DNA from 3 places in the Arthrobacter sp. 754 genome. Region 2 is predicted to be linked to each of the others. Evidence: riboswitches for the same ligand, from Rfam matches in the RefSeq annotation. Region 2 holds a riboswitch; each other region holds the start of a gene.
What was found. Region 2 has a riboswitch for cyclic di-AMP ahead of ABIA70_RS17735 (glycoside hydrolase family 16 protein). Riboswitches for the same ligand answer to the same signal wherever they lie in the genome.
Positions count from the first base shown of each region.

Region 1 (4,593 bases), on a different contig from region 2:
ATCAGGGCCCTGGTGGTTGACGACGAGCCCAGCCTCTCAGAGCTCATGAGCATGGGGCTTCGCATGGCCGGATGGTCTGTTGCCGTGGCCGCTGACGGCCCGGAGGCCGTCAAGCTGGCCAAGGAGTTCCGCCCGGACGTCCTGGTACTTGATGTGATGCTGCCCGGGTTCGACGGCGTGGAGCTGCTCGGCCGGATACGGGCCTTCGCCCCGGAGGTTCCTGCGCTGTTCCTGACCGCTAAAGACGCCGTCCAGGACCGGATTGTGGGCCTGGCGGCCGGCGGGGACGATTACGTCACCAAGCCGTTCAGCATGGAGGAGGTCCTGCTGCGGCTGCACCGCCTGGTCCAGCGGTCCGGCGTTGCCGCCATGGATACCGCTGAACTCGTGGTGGGCGATCTGGTCCTCAACATCGACACCCGCGAGGTCACCCGCGCCGGCGATGACGTCCAGCTCACTGCCACCCAGTTCGAGCTGCTCCGTTACCTGATGGAGAACCCCAAACGTGTGATCAGCAAGGCCCAGATCCTTGACCGCGTCTGGAATTACGATTTCGGCGGCCAGGCCAACATCGTCGAACTCTACATTTCCTACCTGCGCAAGAAAGTCGATTCCGTGCACCCGCCCATGATCCACACCGTGCGGGGCGCCGGTTACGTCATCAAACCGGCGGAGTAGCCCTTTCATGTCCTCATCACTGGCCACCCAGCCACACCGCCGGAGCTGGCTGAAGCCCGCCACCTGGCATCTGCGTACCCGCCTTGTCCTGCTCGCCATGGCGCTGCTGGTGGCCATCTGCGGGGCCGTCGGCCTGTTCAGCTACGCATCCATGGATTCCTTCCTGACGCGGCAGCTCGATGACCAGCTGAGCCAGGCCGCGAACCGTTCGAACGATCCCGGCCGGCCTCCCTCGGGCGGAGGATTCAACGGCAGGGACCCGCTGGACGCCCGCGGCCAGAGTGTGGGAACCCTCAACGCCCGCATCGTGAACGGACAGATCAACAGCGGCGGCTACCTGGACTCGGACACCACGCGCTCTGCGCTCAGCTCTGAGGACAAGCAGACCCTGCTCGCCTTGGCGCGGAACGGCAACCCGGTGGACCGCTCACTCTCCAACGGGGACTACCGGATCGTGGCCGTGGAAACCGGCTTCGGCGACGTCCTGGTAACGGGGCTTCCACTCGCCGGCAAGGAGAGCACCCTCGCCTCCCTGGTGTGGACGTTCACCTTCGTTTCCCTCGGCGGCTTGGCACTGATCGGGCTTGCCGGGACAGTGCTCATCCGGCGCACCATGAAGCCGCTGGAGCAGCTTTCAGAGGTTGCCACCCGGGTCTCGCGGCTACCCCTGGATGCGGGCGAGGTGGCACTAGCGGTGCGCGTTCCGCCGTCGAACTCCAACCCCGGAACCGAAGTGGGCAGCGTGGGCCACGCCCTCAATCTGATGCTGGACAACGTGGCCAATGCACTGGAGGCGAGGCAGAAGAGCGAAACCAAAGTACGCCAGTTCGTGGCCGACGCCTCGCACGAACTCCGGACTCCGCTGACAGCCATCCGAGGCTATACGGAACTGATGCGGATGACCGAGAACTTCACGCCTGACGGCCGGAAGTCCTTGGCGCGGGTGCAGAGCCAGTCGGAGCGCATGACCACCCTGGTGGAGGACCTGCTCCTGCTTGCCCGGCTCGACGAGGGCCAGCCGCTCAAACTCAGCGAGGTGGACCTCACCCAGCTGGTGATCGAGACGGTCAGTGACGAAAAAGTTATCGCCCCAGGCCACACCTGGCGCCTCGAACTGCCGGACGAGCCGATCGCTGTCACCGGTGACGCATCGCAACTGCGCCAGGTCCTGGTGAACCTGCTCTCCAACGCCCGCAAGCACACTCCGCCGGGAACCACCGTGGTGACCGGGGTCAGCAGGGCGGCTGACGGCAGCGCCGAGGTGACAGTAACGGACGACGGCGGCGGCATGCCCGCCGAATTCGTGGACAAGGCTTTTTCGCGGTTCGCCCGCGCAGACGCTTCGCGGGCGGGCACGGCGCACCCTTCCGGAGCCGCCGCATCCGAGGGCACCAGTGGCCTGGGCCTGTCCATAGTGCAGTCCATCGTCGAGGCGCACGGCGGCACTGTCACGGTGACATCCGGCCCCGGCCACACGGCCTTTAGACTTCGCTTCCCCTCCAGTGCCCCGAATACACAAGCGGACACACCGGCGTCGTGATCTCTGTTACCAAAATGTGACTTAAGGGTGTGACTCCTGTACCGTCGATTGGGTGCAGTTCCTTTGGGCTGCATATCCGGATGACGCCAAGCTCTGCCGCTCCCCGGATTCCGCGTTCAGAGGCAGAGGCGGGGGACCCACGGTCCCGGGCCCAAGAGTGCCCTTGGGGTTAAGCCAGCACGTGAACTTTCCGTGTGGCCGGATGCCCTCATCCGAACCCGACAGCTAACTCCGCAGGTGTGAGAGGCGATCCATCATGTCTGAATTCAAGGTACAAACGCGCCCGGAGAACGGGACACCCAAACCGCACGGCCGCCGGAAATCTTCCGAAGCGGAGTCAGCGGCCCCGGCAACAGCGACCTCCGGGTCCACGCCCAACCCCACCGCACGGCTGGCCAAGCTTCCGTCCATCGGCCGGCGTGCAGCCGTATTCACCGCAGCGTGTGCGCTCCTCATCGGTGTGGGTGCTGCAGGCCAGGCGTCCGAGTCCAGCTCACTGCTGTCGGCCGGCGAGACCCAGCCAACTGCCGAAGCCTCCGCCGAGGCGGGCTCCAACCTCAGCTTCGGAACGGCCGAAGTCCGGGCGAAATCCGCTCCGGAAGCCGCGCCGGCAGGGATCAGCGTTGCCCCGCAGGCTGCCGAGCCGGCGCCTCCCGTAGCCCCGGCCCCCGCACCGGCGCCCGAGCCTGCGCCAGCCCCGGCGCCCGAACCCGCCCCCGCACCGGCACCGGCACCGGCAGTGGCAGTCAATGACCCGGCCGGCGCCCAGGCGTATGCTGCCGGGCAGCTGGCGTCATACGGTTGGGCCGCTGACCAGATGCAATGCCTGACGACGCTCTGGACGAAGGAATCCGATTGGACCACCACAGCCACCAATGCCAGCAGCGGCGCGTACGGCATCGTCCAGTCATTGCCTGCTGAGAAGATGGCGAGCGCCGGAGCTGACTACCTGACGAACTACCGCACTCAGATCAACTGGGGCCTGAACTACGTCAAGGAGCGCTACCAGTCGCCGTGTGGTGCGCTGAATTTCCACCTCTCGCACAACTGGTACTGAGCACAAGCCTCCGTCCCTGTTGGCTTTGAGCCGTCCGGGGCATACTGGGGCCATGAAATTCACCACCACCATACTTGGCAGCGGCAACAAGACCGGTATCGAGGTCCCGGCGGAGGTGGTCGCCGGGCTGGGCGCAGGCAAGCGGCCACCCGTCGTCGTGACCATCAACGGTAAGAGCTACCGCAGCAGCATAGCCGTGATGGGCGGCCAGAACCTGATCGGGGTCAGCGAGCACAACCGCGAATTCACCGGGGTCTCCGCCGGCGACACCGTCGAGGTGGACGTCGAACTGGACACCCAGCCGCGCATTGTCGAGGTTCCGGATGACCTCGCGGCAGCCATGGCCGCCGATCCTGATGCCCAGGCGTTCTATGCCACCCTCAGTTACAGCAGCCAGCGGCGCTACGTGGAGCCACTTGCAGATGCCAAAACGGAGGAGACCCGGTCCCGGCGGATCGCCAAGGTGGTTGCCGACCTCAAAGCCGGAAAGAAATAATCCTTTGCCCCTGCGCATCTGACGTCACCGAGGCAGAAACCGCTGCGTAGTCCGGGATGTGCAGCACCCCTGGCGGCAGCGCGCCCGTCCTGGGCCCCACCGCCACAGTCCTGATGCCTGCGGCCACACCGGCAGCGATTCCGGCCGGCGCATCCTCAAAGACCACGGCGTCAAAGGGTTCCACACCAAGCAGGCGGGCCGCCGTCAGGTAGCCCTCGGGGTGCGGCTTGCCCCGGGACGCAAGCTCTGCCGTCACGGACGTTTCCGGCATCGCCAGGCCGGCGGCTTCCATCCGGATGCCCGCCAGGACCCGGTCCGCCGAAGTCACCAGCGCCACGAGGTCGGCCGGAAGGCTCGCGAGCAGCCTTGCCGCGCCAGGGATGGCGATGACCCCGGCCGTCCGCACCCGCTCCATGGCACCGAGCTCGGTGGTGAGTGCTGCGACATCCGCCCCCGCGGGAGCGAACCGGCGCACGGTGTCGACGGCCTGTACGCCGTGCGAGGTCCGAAGGATTTCGTCGATGTCCATCCCGTACCGGTCGGCCAGCTCGCCCCATACCTCCTCCACGACGGCCGTCGAGTCCACCAGGGTGCCGTCCATGTCGAACAGGACGGCTCGGCAGATGAGCGTGCGTGTGGCGGCAGGCGCGGGGAGATTCATGCTCCCCATTTTGCCCTTCCGGTTCTGCCTGGCAGGGCCTCCCCTATGAGTCCCGCCCGGGGATGTACTGCACGGCCCACTTGTTGCCGTCCGGATCAGCAAAATAGACGAAGTGCCCCCAGTCCTGCACGCCGATATCACTGACGTCCACGCCGTTGTTC
Region 1 covers NZ_JBEPSC010000004.1:75,926-80,518, forward strand. Annotated here, with positions in the region: gene ABIA70_RS12425 (response regulator transcription factor) at 1-678, shown strand, start outside; gene ABIA70_RS12430 (HAMP domain-containing sensor histidine kinase) at 686-2,218, shown strand; cyclic di-AMP (ydaO/yuaA leader) riboswitch at 2,310-2,469, shown strand; gene ABIA70_RS12435 (aggregation-promoting factor C-terminal-like domain-containing protein) at 2,475-3,275, shown strand; gene ABIA70_RS12440 (YdeI/OmpD-associated family protein) at 3,328-3,771, shown strand; gene ABIA70_RS12445 (HAD-IA family hydrolase) at 3,752-4,432, opposite strand; gene ABIA70_RS12450 (glyoxalase superfamily protein) at 4,476-4,593, opposite strand, start outside.
Region 1: another riboswitch for cyclic di-AMP. It lies ahead of ABIA70_RS12435 (aggregation-promoting factor C-terminal-like domain-containing protein); the one in region 2 lies ahead of ABIA70_RS17735 (glycoside hydrolase family 16 protein).

Region 2 (4,593 bases):
TCAGCGAACCGGAATCTAAATACCACCGGGGGATGCGGCACATTTTCCGGGTTTGGCGGGCCCATTCCCTGGGCGATGAGGCCCTGGCACGGCTGTATGTGGCCGAGGCGCAGCATCTCTCCGGCGCGGACAGCCACCCGGCCATCACCGCCCAGCTGGTCGCCTGCCAGGGGCACTTCGCACTCATGCGAGGCAACCTGGCGGAGTCCTTGGCGCAACTCTCACGTGCCGCCGAGATCGGTGCGGCGTACGGAAACCCGACGCTGCTCCGCTGTGAGGCGGATCTGGTGGAGGTCCTCGTCAGGCTGGGCCGCCACCGCGAAGCGGCCCAGGCCCTCTACCGGTTGGAGAGCCGTGCCGTGGGACTGCGGTCTCCCTGGCTGGTGACGGCCGTGGCCCGCAGTCGGGCCATGCTTGCCGACGGCGAGCAGTCACTTCAACTGTTCAGGCATGCCCTCGAATCCCGGAACTCCCAGGAATCGGTGTTGGAGCGCGCCAGGACCCTGCTTTGCTACGGGGAGCGGCTGGGCGCCTTCGGCCGGCAGCGGGAGGCCAAGGACGGGCTGATGCGGGCGAAGGTCATGTTTGATGAGGCCGGTGCGGACGCCTGGGCCCAGCACGTCGACTCGCTGCTGCTCGACGAACGGGTGGAGCTGGCCGGCGCCCCCGGCAACCCCGCAATCCTCATGCTTGCGGACCACGAACGCGTTCTGGCGCGCATGGTGTCCCGCGGCATGCGGAACAAGGAAATCGCGGCCACCCTCTATGTGTCCGTCCGGACCGTGGAAGTGCGCCTGACCGCGATTTACCGGAAACTCGGAGTCGAATCACGGGCCCAGCTGACAGCCCTCGCGACGGGCAAGGACGCCATCCAGGCAAAGGAACAGTTCGTCCTTCCCGTCCTCTAGGCCATCCGCTCGGGCACGTGCCGCTGCAGGTTCCCGCAATTCCCGCACTGTTCCCTGCCGGTGCCCACACAACCGGCTGCTGCCCGTGCCCGGAGGGGACGCCGCCGACTAATTTGGCAGTAAGGAAGGCAAGTCCCCGGGGGCCGGAACGTGGGAAGGACGCGGACAATGAGAACGGTCGCCAGCGAAGCCGGTGCCAGGTGACTGCGGAAACCTTCCTGGCCTGCATCAATGTCATGGAACCCTGGGTCGGCGACGACGAAATCCGCGCCGTGGCGGAGGTCCTGGCCTCCGGGGTGCTCACGCAGGGGCCGAAGGTGAAGGCGTTCGAGGCGGGGTTCAGCGCCCTGCAGGAGGTGCGCCACGCCGTCGCGACATCCAGCGGAACCTCCGCGCTGCACCTGGCACTGGTGGTGGCCGGCATTGGTCCCGGCGATGACGTGGTGGTTCCATCGCTGGGTTTCATCGCGACCGCCAACGCGGTGACATACGTCGGCGCCCGGCCCGTGTTCTGCGACGTGGATCCTGTCACCGGCACGGTGACTGCGGCGTCGGTCCGGGCGGCACTGACCCTGGACACGCGGGCCGTGATCGTGGTGGACCAGGCCGGCGTTCCGGTTGACCTGGACCCCGTCCGCGAACTGTGCGAGCGCCACGAAATCATTGTGACCGAAGACGCCGGCTGCGCTGTCGGCTCTGCCTACAAGGGCAGGCCTGTGGGCACCGGGGCGGACGTTGCCGTGTGGTCGTTCCACCCGGACAATGTGCTGACCACAGGCGAAGGCGGCATGCTGACAACCCACCGGGCAGACTGGGCGGCACGGGCACGGAGCCTCCGCGGGCATTCTCTGAACGTGCCGGTGGGGGACCGCCGCGGAGCGGGCATGGCCACGCCGGAGGTGTGCGTCGAGGTCGGCTTCGATTACCGGATGACCGATCTGCAGGCTGCCGTCGGCATTGTTCAACTGGGCAGGCTGGGCGAGATCGTGGCCCGCCGTCGGGAGATCGCCACCCGTTACGAGGCAGGCCTTTCCGCCGTGGCCGGGCTGCGGTTGGTTGCCGACCCACCGTACGGGGCGAGTAACTTCCAGTCCTTCTGGCTTGAAGTCCTCCCAGGCTTTGCCACTGACCGGGAAGGGCTCCTGGGCCGCCTCGCCGATGCCGGGATTTCGGCGCGCCGCGGCGCCATGGCTGCACACCGCCAGCCGGCTTACCGGTGGCGTGATACCGGAAACGCCGGGCTGCAGACCACCGAACGGCTGACCGACCGGACCCTGGTTCTTCCGATGTTCCACAGGCTGGACAACGTGGGCCTGAACCGCGTCATAAACAGCATCCGGGCGGCCGCCGGGGTCCACCGGTGAGCGAACTGATCCTGATCTCCGCCAGCGGGCTGGCCCGGGAAGTCCTGACCATGGTCCGCGCCAGCGGGCAGTATGACGTCCTCGGACTGCTCGACGACGACAGGGAAATGGCCGGCGTCACCGTCGACGGCGCGCCTGTGCTGGGGACCATTGACGATGCGCCAAAGTTCACCCATGCGCTGGTACTGGTCTGCCTGGCCTCCGGGAAATCCCGCGAAGCTGTGGTGGAACGGCTGGCTGCCCTGGGCCTCCGCGACGCCCGTTACGCCACCGCCATCGATCCCAGCGTGGAATGCCCTGAGGGCTGCCGGATCGGCCGTGGCAGCATACTGCTGAAGAACGTGACCCTGACAGCGTCCGTCACGCTCGGTGCCCATGTGGTGGCCATGCCGTCCGTGACCTTCACGCACGACGACGACGTGGCGGACTTCGCGACGTTCGCGGCCGGTGTGTCGTTGGGCGGGGGAGTCCGGATCGGCCGGGCGGCCTACCTGGGGCTGAACTGCAGCGTCCGTGAACGGACGTCAGTGGGGTCCTACGCCACGGTGGGCATGGGGGCGGCAGTTTTGAGCAACGTGCCCGACGGCGAAACCTGGGTCGGCGTCCCGGCCCACCCCATCGAAAAGGGATAATCGGCCCCTGGAACGCCGAGCGCAAGGGGACGCTCCGTCGCTGTGATTCCTGTTACCGGATTGTGATTATCAACGTCCGGTACTGTACGGTCGATCAGTGGGCCGCCCCAGCCGGCCCCAATCCCGAATGACGTCTAACTCTGCCGCGTTCGGGGTCCACTAGGTTTCAGGCAGAGGCGGGGGACCCGAGTGTCTCGGGCATGGAAGAAGAATGCCCTCGGGGTGAAGCCGCGCATTCAATGTGCGGCCGGATGACCTCATCCGAACCCGACAGCTAACTCCGCAGGCGTTGAGAGGTAATCACCCATGTCTGCACCCCATGATCAGCCGCGCCCTGACGCGCGCCCTTATTCCGACGAAGCCGCCGCGCCCACGGAGCGACGATCTTTGCTGAAGAAGTCCCTCAACCGGGTCAAGAGCCGGCGCAACATGACGTTGACAGCAGCGTCACTTGTCGCCCTCCTGGGAGTCGTTTCCCTCGGCCAAGGCTCCGGCCACGCACCCGAAAGCGCCGAGTTGAGCCGCGTCGCGGACACGTCCAATAACCAGGCGCCCGGGCAGTTGAAGCGAATTACGGACCCGGCGCCGCTGCCGGCCCCGGACCCGGTGGTAGCGGAGCCGACGGTTGCTCCCGCACCTGCCCCGGCTCCGGCAACGACAACGACGGTTGCGCCCGAACCGGCGCCTGTAGTGGCACCGCTGGCCACAACCGGGACGACCGGCACAGTGCCGGTCGGTGTCCCCGGCGCGTGGACGATGGCTTTTGCCGATGAATTCAACGGCACCGCCCTTGACACCGCCAAATGGTCAAACTGCTGGTTCTCCTCCACCTGCGGCACGATGAACAACGTTAAGACCGACCCTAATAACGTGGCCGTGTCCAATGGCACCCTCGCACTCACGCTCAGCTCATCAACTTCTGGCGCGTTGATTTCCACAAATCCCAAAGGCGGAGCCACAACGGGCTATCAGTTCACCACCGGCTACGTCGAGGCCCGAATCAAGTTCTCGGGAAACGGCACAGACATCTACAACTGGCCGGCATGGTGGTCTTCCGGACAGTCTTGGCCCACGGATAACGAGATTGACATAGCGGAGCCCAAGGGTCCCATGACGTCGAACTACATGAACGGGGCCGGACAGTGGCAGACGTTCAAGCCGGGAGGCTCCTGGGATAACCAATGGCACGTGTTCGGCATGCAGCGAAAGGCGTCGACCACGGACATCTACATGGACGGCGTACTAGTTAAGACATTTAGCAGTGACAATCCGGCGACTCATCCGCATTACCTCATCCTGAACACCGGTTCCGGCCGAGGCCCGGCCGCGTACGGGGCGGCTTCACAGATGACCGTCGACTATGTGCGGGCTTGGCAGTAACCTCCCCTGAGACAGGGGACGACGGCGGTACCCTCCGCCGTCGTCCCCTGTCTTTAACGATGTGTGAACCCGCAGTTTTCGGTGCAGTAACGGCTAAACGGTGGGACGCTCCCGTAAACTCCTATGATGAGGCTTCTGTACGTGACAGAAAGCGTGCCCAACAGGGACCCCATGCTCGGGGATGGCAGTTCCATGATTCCGTTCGAGGTGTTGCGGAATCTTCCCCTGGACGTGGCAGTGACGCTCCTCACCTTCACCGGGCCGGTTGAACTACCGTACGAAATTCGCGCGCGCTGTCACGAAGTACAT
Region 2 covers NZ_JBEPSC010000006.1:221,262-225,854, reverse strand. Annotated here, with positions in the region: gene ABIA70_RS17750 (AAA family ATPase) at 1-908, shown strand, start outside; gene ABIA70_RS17745 (DegT/DnrJ/EryC1/StrS family aminotransferase) at 1,109-2,272, shown strand; gene ABIA70_RS17740 (NeuD/PglB/VioB family sugar acetyltransferase) at 2,269-2,904, shown strand; cyclic di-AMP (ydaO/yuaA leader) riboswitch at 3,036-3,207, shown strand; gene ABIA70_RS17735 (glycoside hydrolase family 16 protein) at 3,211-4,284, shown strand; gene ABIA70_RS17730 (glycosyltransferase) at 4,408-4,593, shown strand, end outside.

Region 3 (4,593 bases), on a different contig from region 2:
ACCACGGGGTCTTCGCCTTCCGCAACAACACTCGCCTTGCCCGTGAGCACAAGAACCAGCGCCCGGCGGAAGGTGATCACCGCCAGCGGTTCATATCCAGCATTCAGAACGAGAGTGCGCATGCACTTACCTCTTTGTGGCCGCACCCGTCAGGGGCACGAGGGCCGGCTGCCCCCGGCATATCCGGGCTATGGATCGACACCACAAGAGTAAACAAAGAAACCCTGGATCAACTAATCGTCGCCCGCAGGCACACTGCCGTGTCGGGTCCCGGCCCCTCAGCCACATCCCTGGACCGCTGTCCGGGGGCCCGAAAACAGCAAAGGACCCCCGCCAGGTGGCAGGGGTCCTGTGAAGCTGAATCAGCTGCTAGGAAACACGGATGAAAACCGGTCCTGAGCCAACGTTGGCGCTGAAGACAACGGTCTGGTTGCCGTTGTAGCCGCCATGCACTGCCTGGCCGTTGCCGGCGTAGACAGCAATGTGGGCAACGCCCGCGCCGCCGTCGGCGTAGTAGATGAGGTCGCCCGGCTGTGCTTCGGCGGCACTCACGGTGCGGCCCAGGCCCAGGTAGCCGGCGGGCCAGTCGTGGAAGTTGATTCCCACGGCTGCCAGCGAGTTGGTCACCAGCATGGTGCAGTCCTGCATGACACCCAGCTGGGCGTAGGCAGCGGAGAGGATCGCCGCACCCTTGCCGCTGGCGGCAACCGGCGCCGGGGCGGCCGGGGCTGCAGCGGTGGTCACCTTCACAGCAGCGGCGCGAGCCGGGGCCGGAGCGGCAGCCGGGGCCGCAACCGGAGCTGCCTGCACCTCGGCTTCCGGCTCAGGTGCCTCAACCACGGGAGCCGGCGTTGTGGTGACTGCAGGCTTTTCGTAGGAAATGGCGATGGTCGACTCAGCCGAAATGACAGCGGGGGCGGAAACTTCAACCTCAAGGTTGGAAGCCGAGACCCCTTCATGCTGGACGTTGGTGTCAGCAGCGTTGGCTGCGATACCGCTGGTCAGGACCAGGCCGGAAGCAGCAGCGATAACCGCTGCCTGACGGCCCATGCCGCCGGCGTTGTCGCCGACAGCCTTGGCAATGACAGCCAGCGAGTTGGTCTTGGTGGTGACCTCGGCGCGGTGCCGTGCAGCAGTTGCACGAGTAGTCATTAATTTTCTCTCTTTCGATTTCCTCAGGACCGCGTGGGCAGGCCAGGGGCTTTGGACGCGCCGGCATCTTGGGGGTACGCCGGCACGTCCCGAACGGGGACTTAGCGAACAGGCTCAGCGGGCACAGTTCCTGCAGCGTGAAGCTGCAGGAACTGCTGCCCGGCAGGAACCGGGGGCGGTGGTTGGTTATCCGCCCATGGTGAAGAAGGAGGAGGTGCCCGTGGAGGCCGCTGAGTGAAGCAGCGTGCCCTGTGAGGGGTTCAGCGCGCTGATCATCATGCCGTTGCCGACGTAGATGCCAACGTGAGCGCCGCCGTTCTGCATCACCAGGTCACCGGGGACCGGTGTGGAGGTGGGCTTCATAGCCGTCCAGGCGTTCACCCGGGGAATGCTGATGCCGGCCTGGGCGTAGACCCACTGAGTGAAGCCGGAGCAGTCCCAGCCACTGGGAGTGGTGCCGCCCCAGACGTAGGGGTGGCCGATGCCGGTGTAGGCAATGGCAGCCAGACCGGATGCGGCCGCAGAGGAAACGGCGCCAGCGAGCTTGCCCGCAGCCTTCTCCGTTGCCTCAGCACCCGGCGCAGCGGCAGCCGTTTCGGTGGCGGTTGACAGCGCACGGACTCTTTCAATCTTCGGTGCCGCGGTGGTCTTGACCACCGGGCGCTCGAAGGAAACAGTGGCTGTGGGAGCGGCGGTGACGGCCAGTGCAGCCTGCGCTGATCCGGACTCGGTGGATGCGGACACGCCGGCGGATGAATCCGCAGCGTTGGCCGGAAGTCCCATGGTCAGGATCAGACCTGACGCGGCTGCGATGACAGCAGCCTGGCGACCTACGGTCCCGGCATTGGCACTGACAGCCTTGGACACTGAGCCCAAGGGGTTGGTGCGAACCGTTTGCGCGCGGTGACGCGCAGAATTATGGCGTGAAGACACGAAGGTAGCCTCTCCCAATGCCTGCGAGGTGAGCTGTCGGATTCGGATGGGAGTGCACCCGGCCGCGCTGCTTCCTGGGAAGCTTTGCGACTTAACCCCAAGGCCTTCAGAATCAAAGGCCAAAATTGGTTCCCCCGCCCCTGCCAGACGAATTCATGCGAACGGACCTTGAGCGGTGGCAGAGCTAGGCAATCCACTCAAGAACGTCAGCTTCGGAAAAGCTGGCGCGCTTTAGACGGTACAGGAGTTCTCAATCAATGTCACATTCAGGTCACGGCATGTCGCCTGAATCTGATAGTTGGCCATCATTTGAGTCAGAGCCAGCCGGTGGGGTCGACGACTTCGCCGTTGACCTGGACCTCGAAGTGGAGGTGGCAGCCGGTGGAGGCGCCGGTGGTGCCACTGAGGGCCACGACGTCGCCGCGGCTGACCGTCTGGCCCATGGTGACACTGGCGGACGAGAGGTGGTTGTACGTGGTTTCAAGGCCGTTGCCGTGATCCACTACGACGCGGTTGCCGCCGCCGTACTGGTGCCAGCCCACGAAAGTCACAGTGCCGCTGGCGGCGGCCAGGACAGCAGTTCCGCACTGGGCAACGAAGTCCTGGCCCCGGTGGAAGTCGCCGGAACCGCCGGTGATGGGGCTGACGCGGAAGCCGAACGGTGAGGCCGTGCTCAGCTGGGCCAGGGGCGCACCCAGGCTTCCCGCTGAGGCTGCGCGGGTGATGGATCCGGCGGACTGGGCGCTCAGCAGCTGCTTCAGCTTGCCGTCGGGATCGCCCTTCGTGACCACCGAGGAGCGGCTGAAATCAATCTGGGCACCGGCCGCGGCAGAGATTTCGGGCTGCGGAGCTGCGGAAACAGCTGACGCCTGCTGCCCCGGCTCCTGCTGGGCCATGACCGGGCTGGTGGCCGGGACGGTCACGGTGAGAACCAGTCCTGTCGCGGCAAGGGCGATGCCGGCCTTTTGGCCGATGCCGCTGGCCGCGGCGAATTCCGTAATTTGCCGGAACGGTCCACGGCGGCGGCGCGCTTCGCGCTGCGAGTCGCGCGGCCTGGCGGCGGTAAAAACTTCGGCCGTACGCGGCGCCGAAGCGGGGCCCGCAGCGCGACGGCGGCCCCTGGAGTATTCCGTGGTCAAAAATGTTCCTCTCTGGATAGCCTGCGAAGTTAGCTGTCGGATTCGGGTCAGAGAGATCAAAGACCCGGTCCGCCGTGACAAGCACTTTGGCGCAGAAATATCCCGTGAGGATGCTTCATTGGAAGAGGCTTGCTGCTGACGGACTTCACCCCAAGGCAGTCTTGCAACTGCCGGTTGTGGTTCCCCCGCCTCTGCCAGTTAGTGACTCGTGCACCTGATCCGCTGGCAGAGCTCGGCTCCGGATCAGGTAACGCTTTTGTATCGACGTTCCGTAAGAACTATAAATGATTAAGTTGGACAGTAACAATTCCGTTATCTTTGCAGAACGGCGCTCACTGCGCTATGAGGGCACGCAGAGGCCTGCACGGCTTGCCCGTTTGCCGGCGCCGGGAAGCCGGAGCCCCAAAGCCGGAGCGGTCAGCCGACCGAAACGAAGACGTGCGCGGCGACTTCAGGGGGCAGCTCAAGCGCCCCCTCGATACCGGGCACGCGCACGGAAATGTAGTCCCCTACGCGCTCCAGCGTGACCGAGGCCCCGGGCCGGATCCCGCCTTCATCCAACTGGATCAGCAGTTCCGGTTCCACCTGGATGGGCTCCGCAAGGCGGCTCACCAACACGTTTGAATCCGGGCCGTAGCCCTGCATTGCTTCAAGGAGATTAATCACACCGTCGTCAAGAAGTGAGGCCGGCGCTCCGCCCAGGGCGGCCAGCCCCGGGATGGGGTTGCCGTAAGGCGACTGCGTGGGGTGGTTCAGCAGTTCATAGATGCGGCGTTCAACCCGCTCACTCATCACATGCTCCCACCGGCACGCTTCATCGTGGACGTAGGCCCAGTCGAGGCCGATCACATCGGCGAGCAGGCGTTCTGCGAGGCGGTGCTTGCGCATGACTTCGGTGGCCCGCTTGCGCCCGGTCTCCGTCAGCTCCAGGTGACGGTCCCCCGAGACCACCACCAGCCCGTCACGTTCCATCCGGCCGATGGTCTGGGACACCGTGGGCCCCGAGTGGCGCAGCCGTTCGGCAATGCGGGCGCGAAGAGCAACGATGTTCTCTTCCTCAAGCTCCAAAATGGTCCGAAGATACATCTCCGTGGTATCAATCAGATCCGTCATCCAGCTCAGCTCCTCGAGCGCAGTACCTTGCGTTGTCCCACCGTATCGCGTCCGGCGCAGCGGCGAGGTCCGGTGAAAAGCTTAGCCTATTTTGAATTTGTCCGGATAATTCCGGGGCATCGTGCGGCACCGCCTTCCTGTCTCATTGACTGGACTATGACAGTGCCGGTTCGGCGCCAATTAGCCGGTTCAGGCAGAATATAGGTGGCCCTCGGTGCACTCACTGCCGGCCACCCACCGTCCTTCGGACATGAGT
Region 3 covers NZ_JBEPSC010000002.1:74,587-79,179, reverse strand. Annotated here, with positions in the region: gene ABIA70_RS05915 (HNH endonuclease) at 1-122, opposite strand, end outside; gene ABIA70_RS05910 (NlpC/P60 family protein) at 370-1,152, opposite strand; gene ABIA70_RS05905 (C40 family peptidase) at 1,339-2,019, opposite strand; cyclic di-AMP (ydaO/yuaA leader) riboswitch at 2,090-2,255, opposite strand; gene ABIA70_RS05900 (M23 family metallopeptidase) at 2,400-3,224, opposite strand; cyclic di-AMP (ydaO/yuaA leader) riboswitch at 3,228-3,447, opposite strand; gene ABIA70_RS05895 (iron-dependent transcriptional repressor DtxR) at 3,642-4,337, opposite strand.
Region 3: another riboswitch for cyclic di-AMP. It lies ahead of ABIA70_RS05905 (C40 family peptidase); the one in region 2 lies ahead of ABIA70_RS17735 (glycoside hydrolase family 16 protein).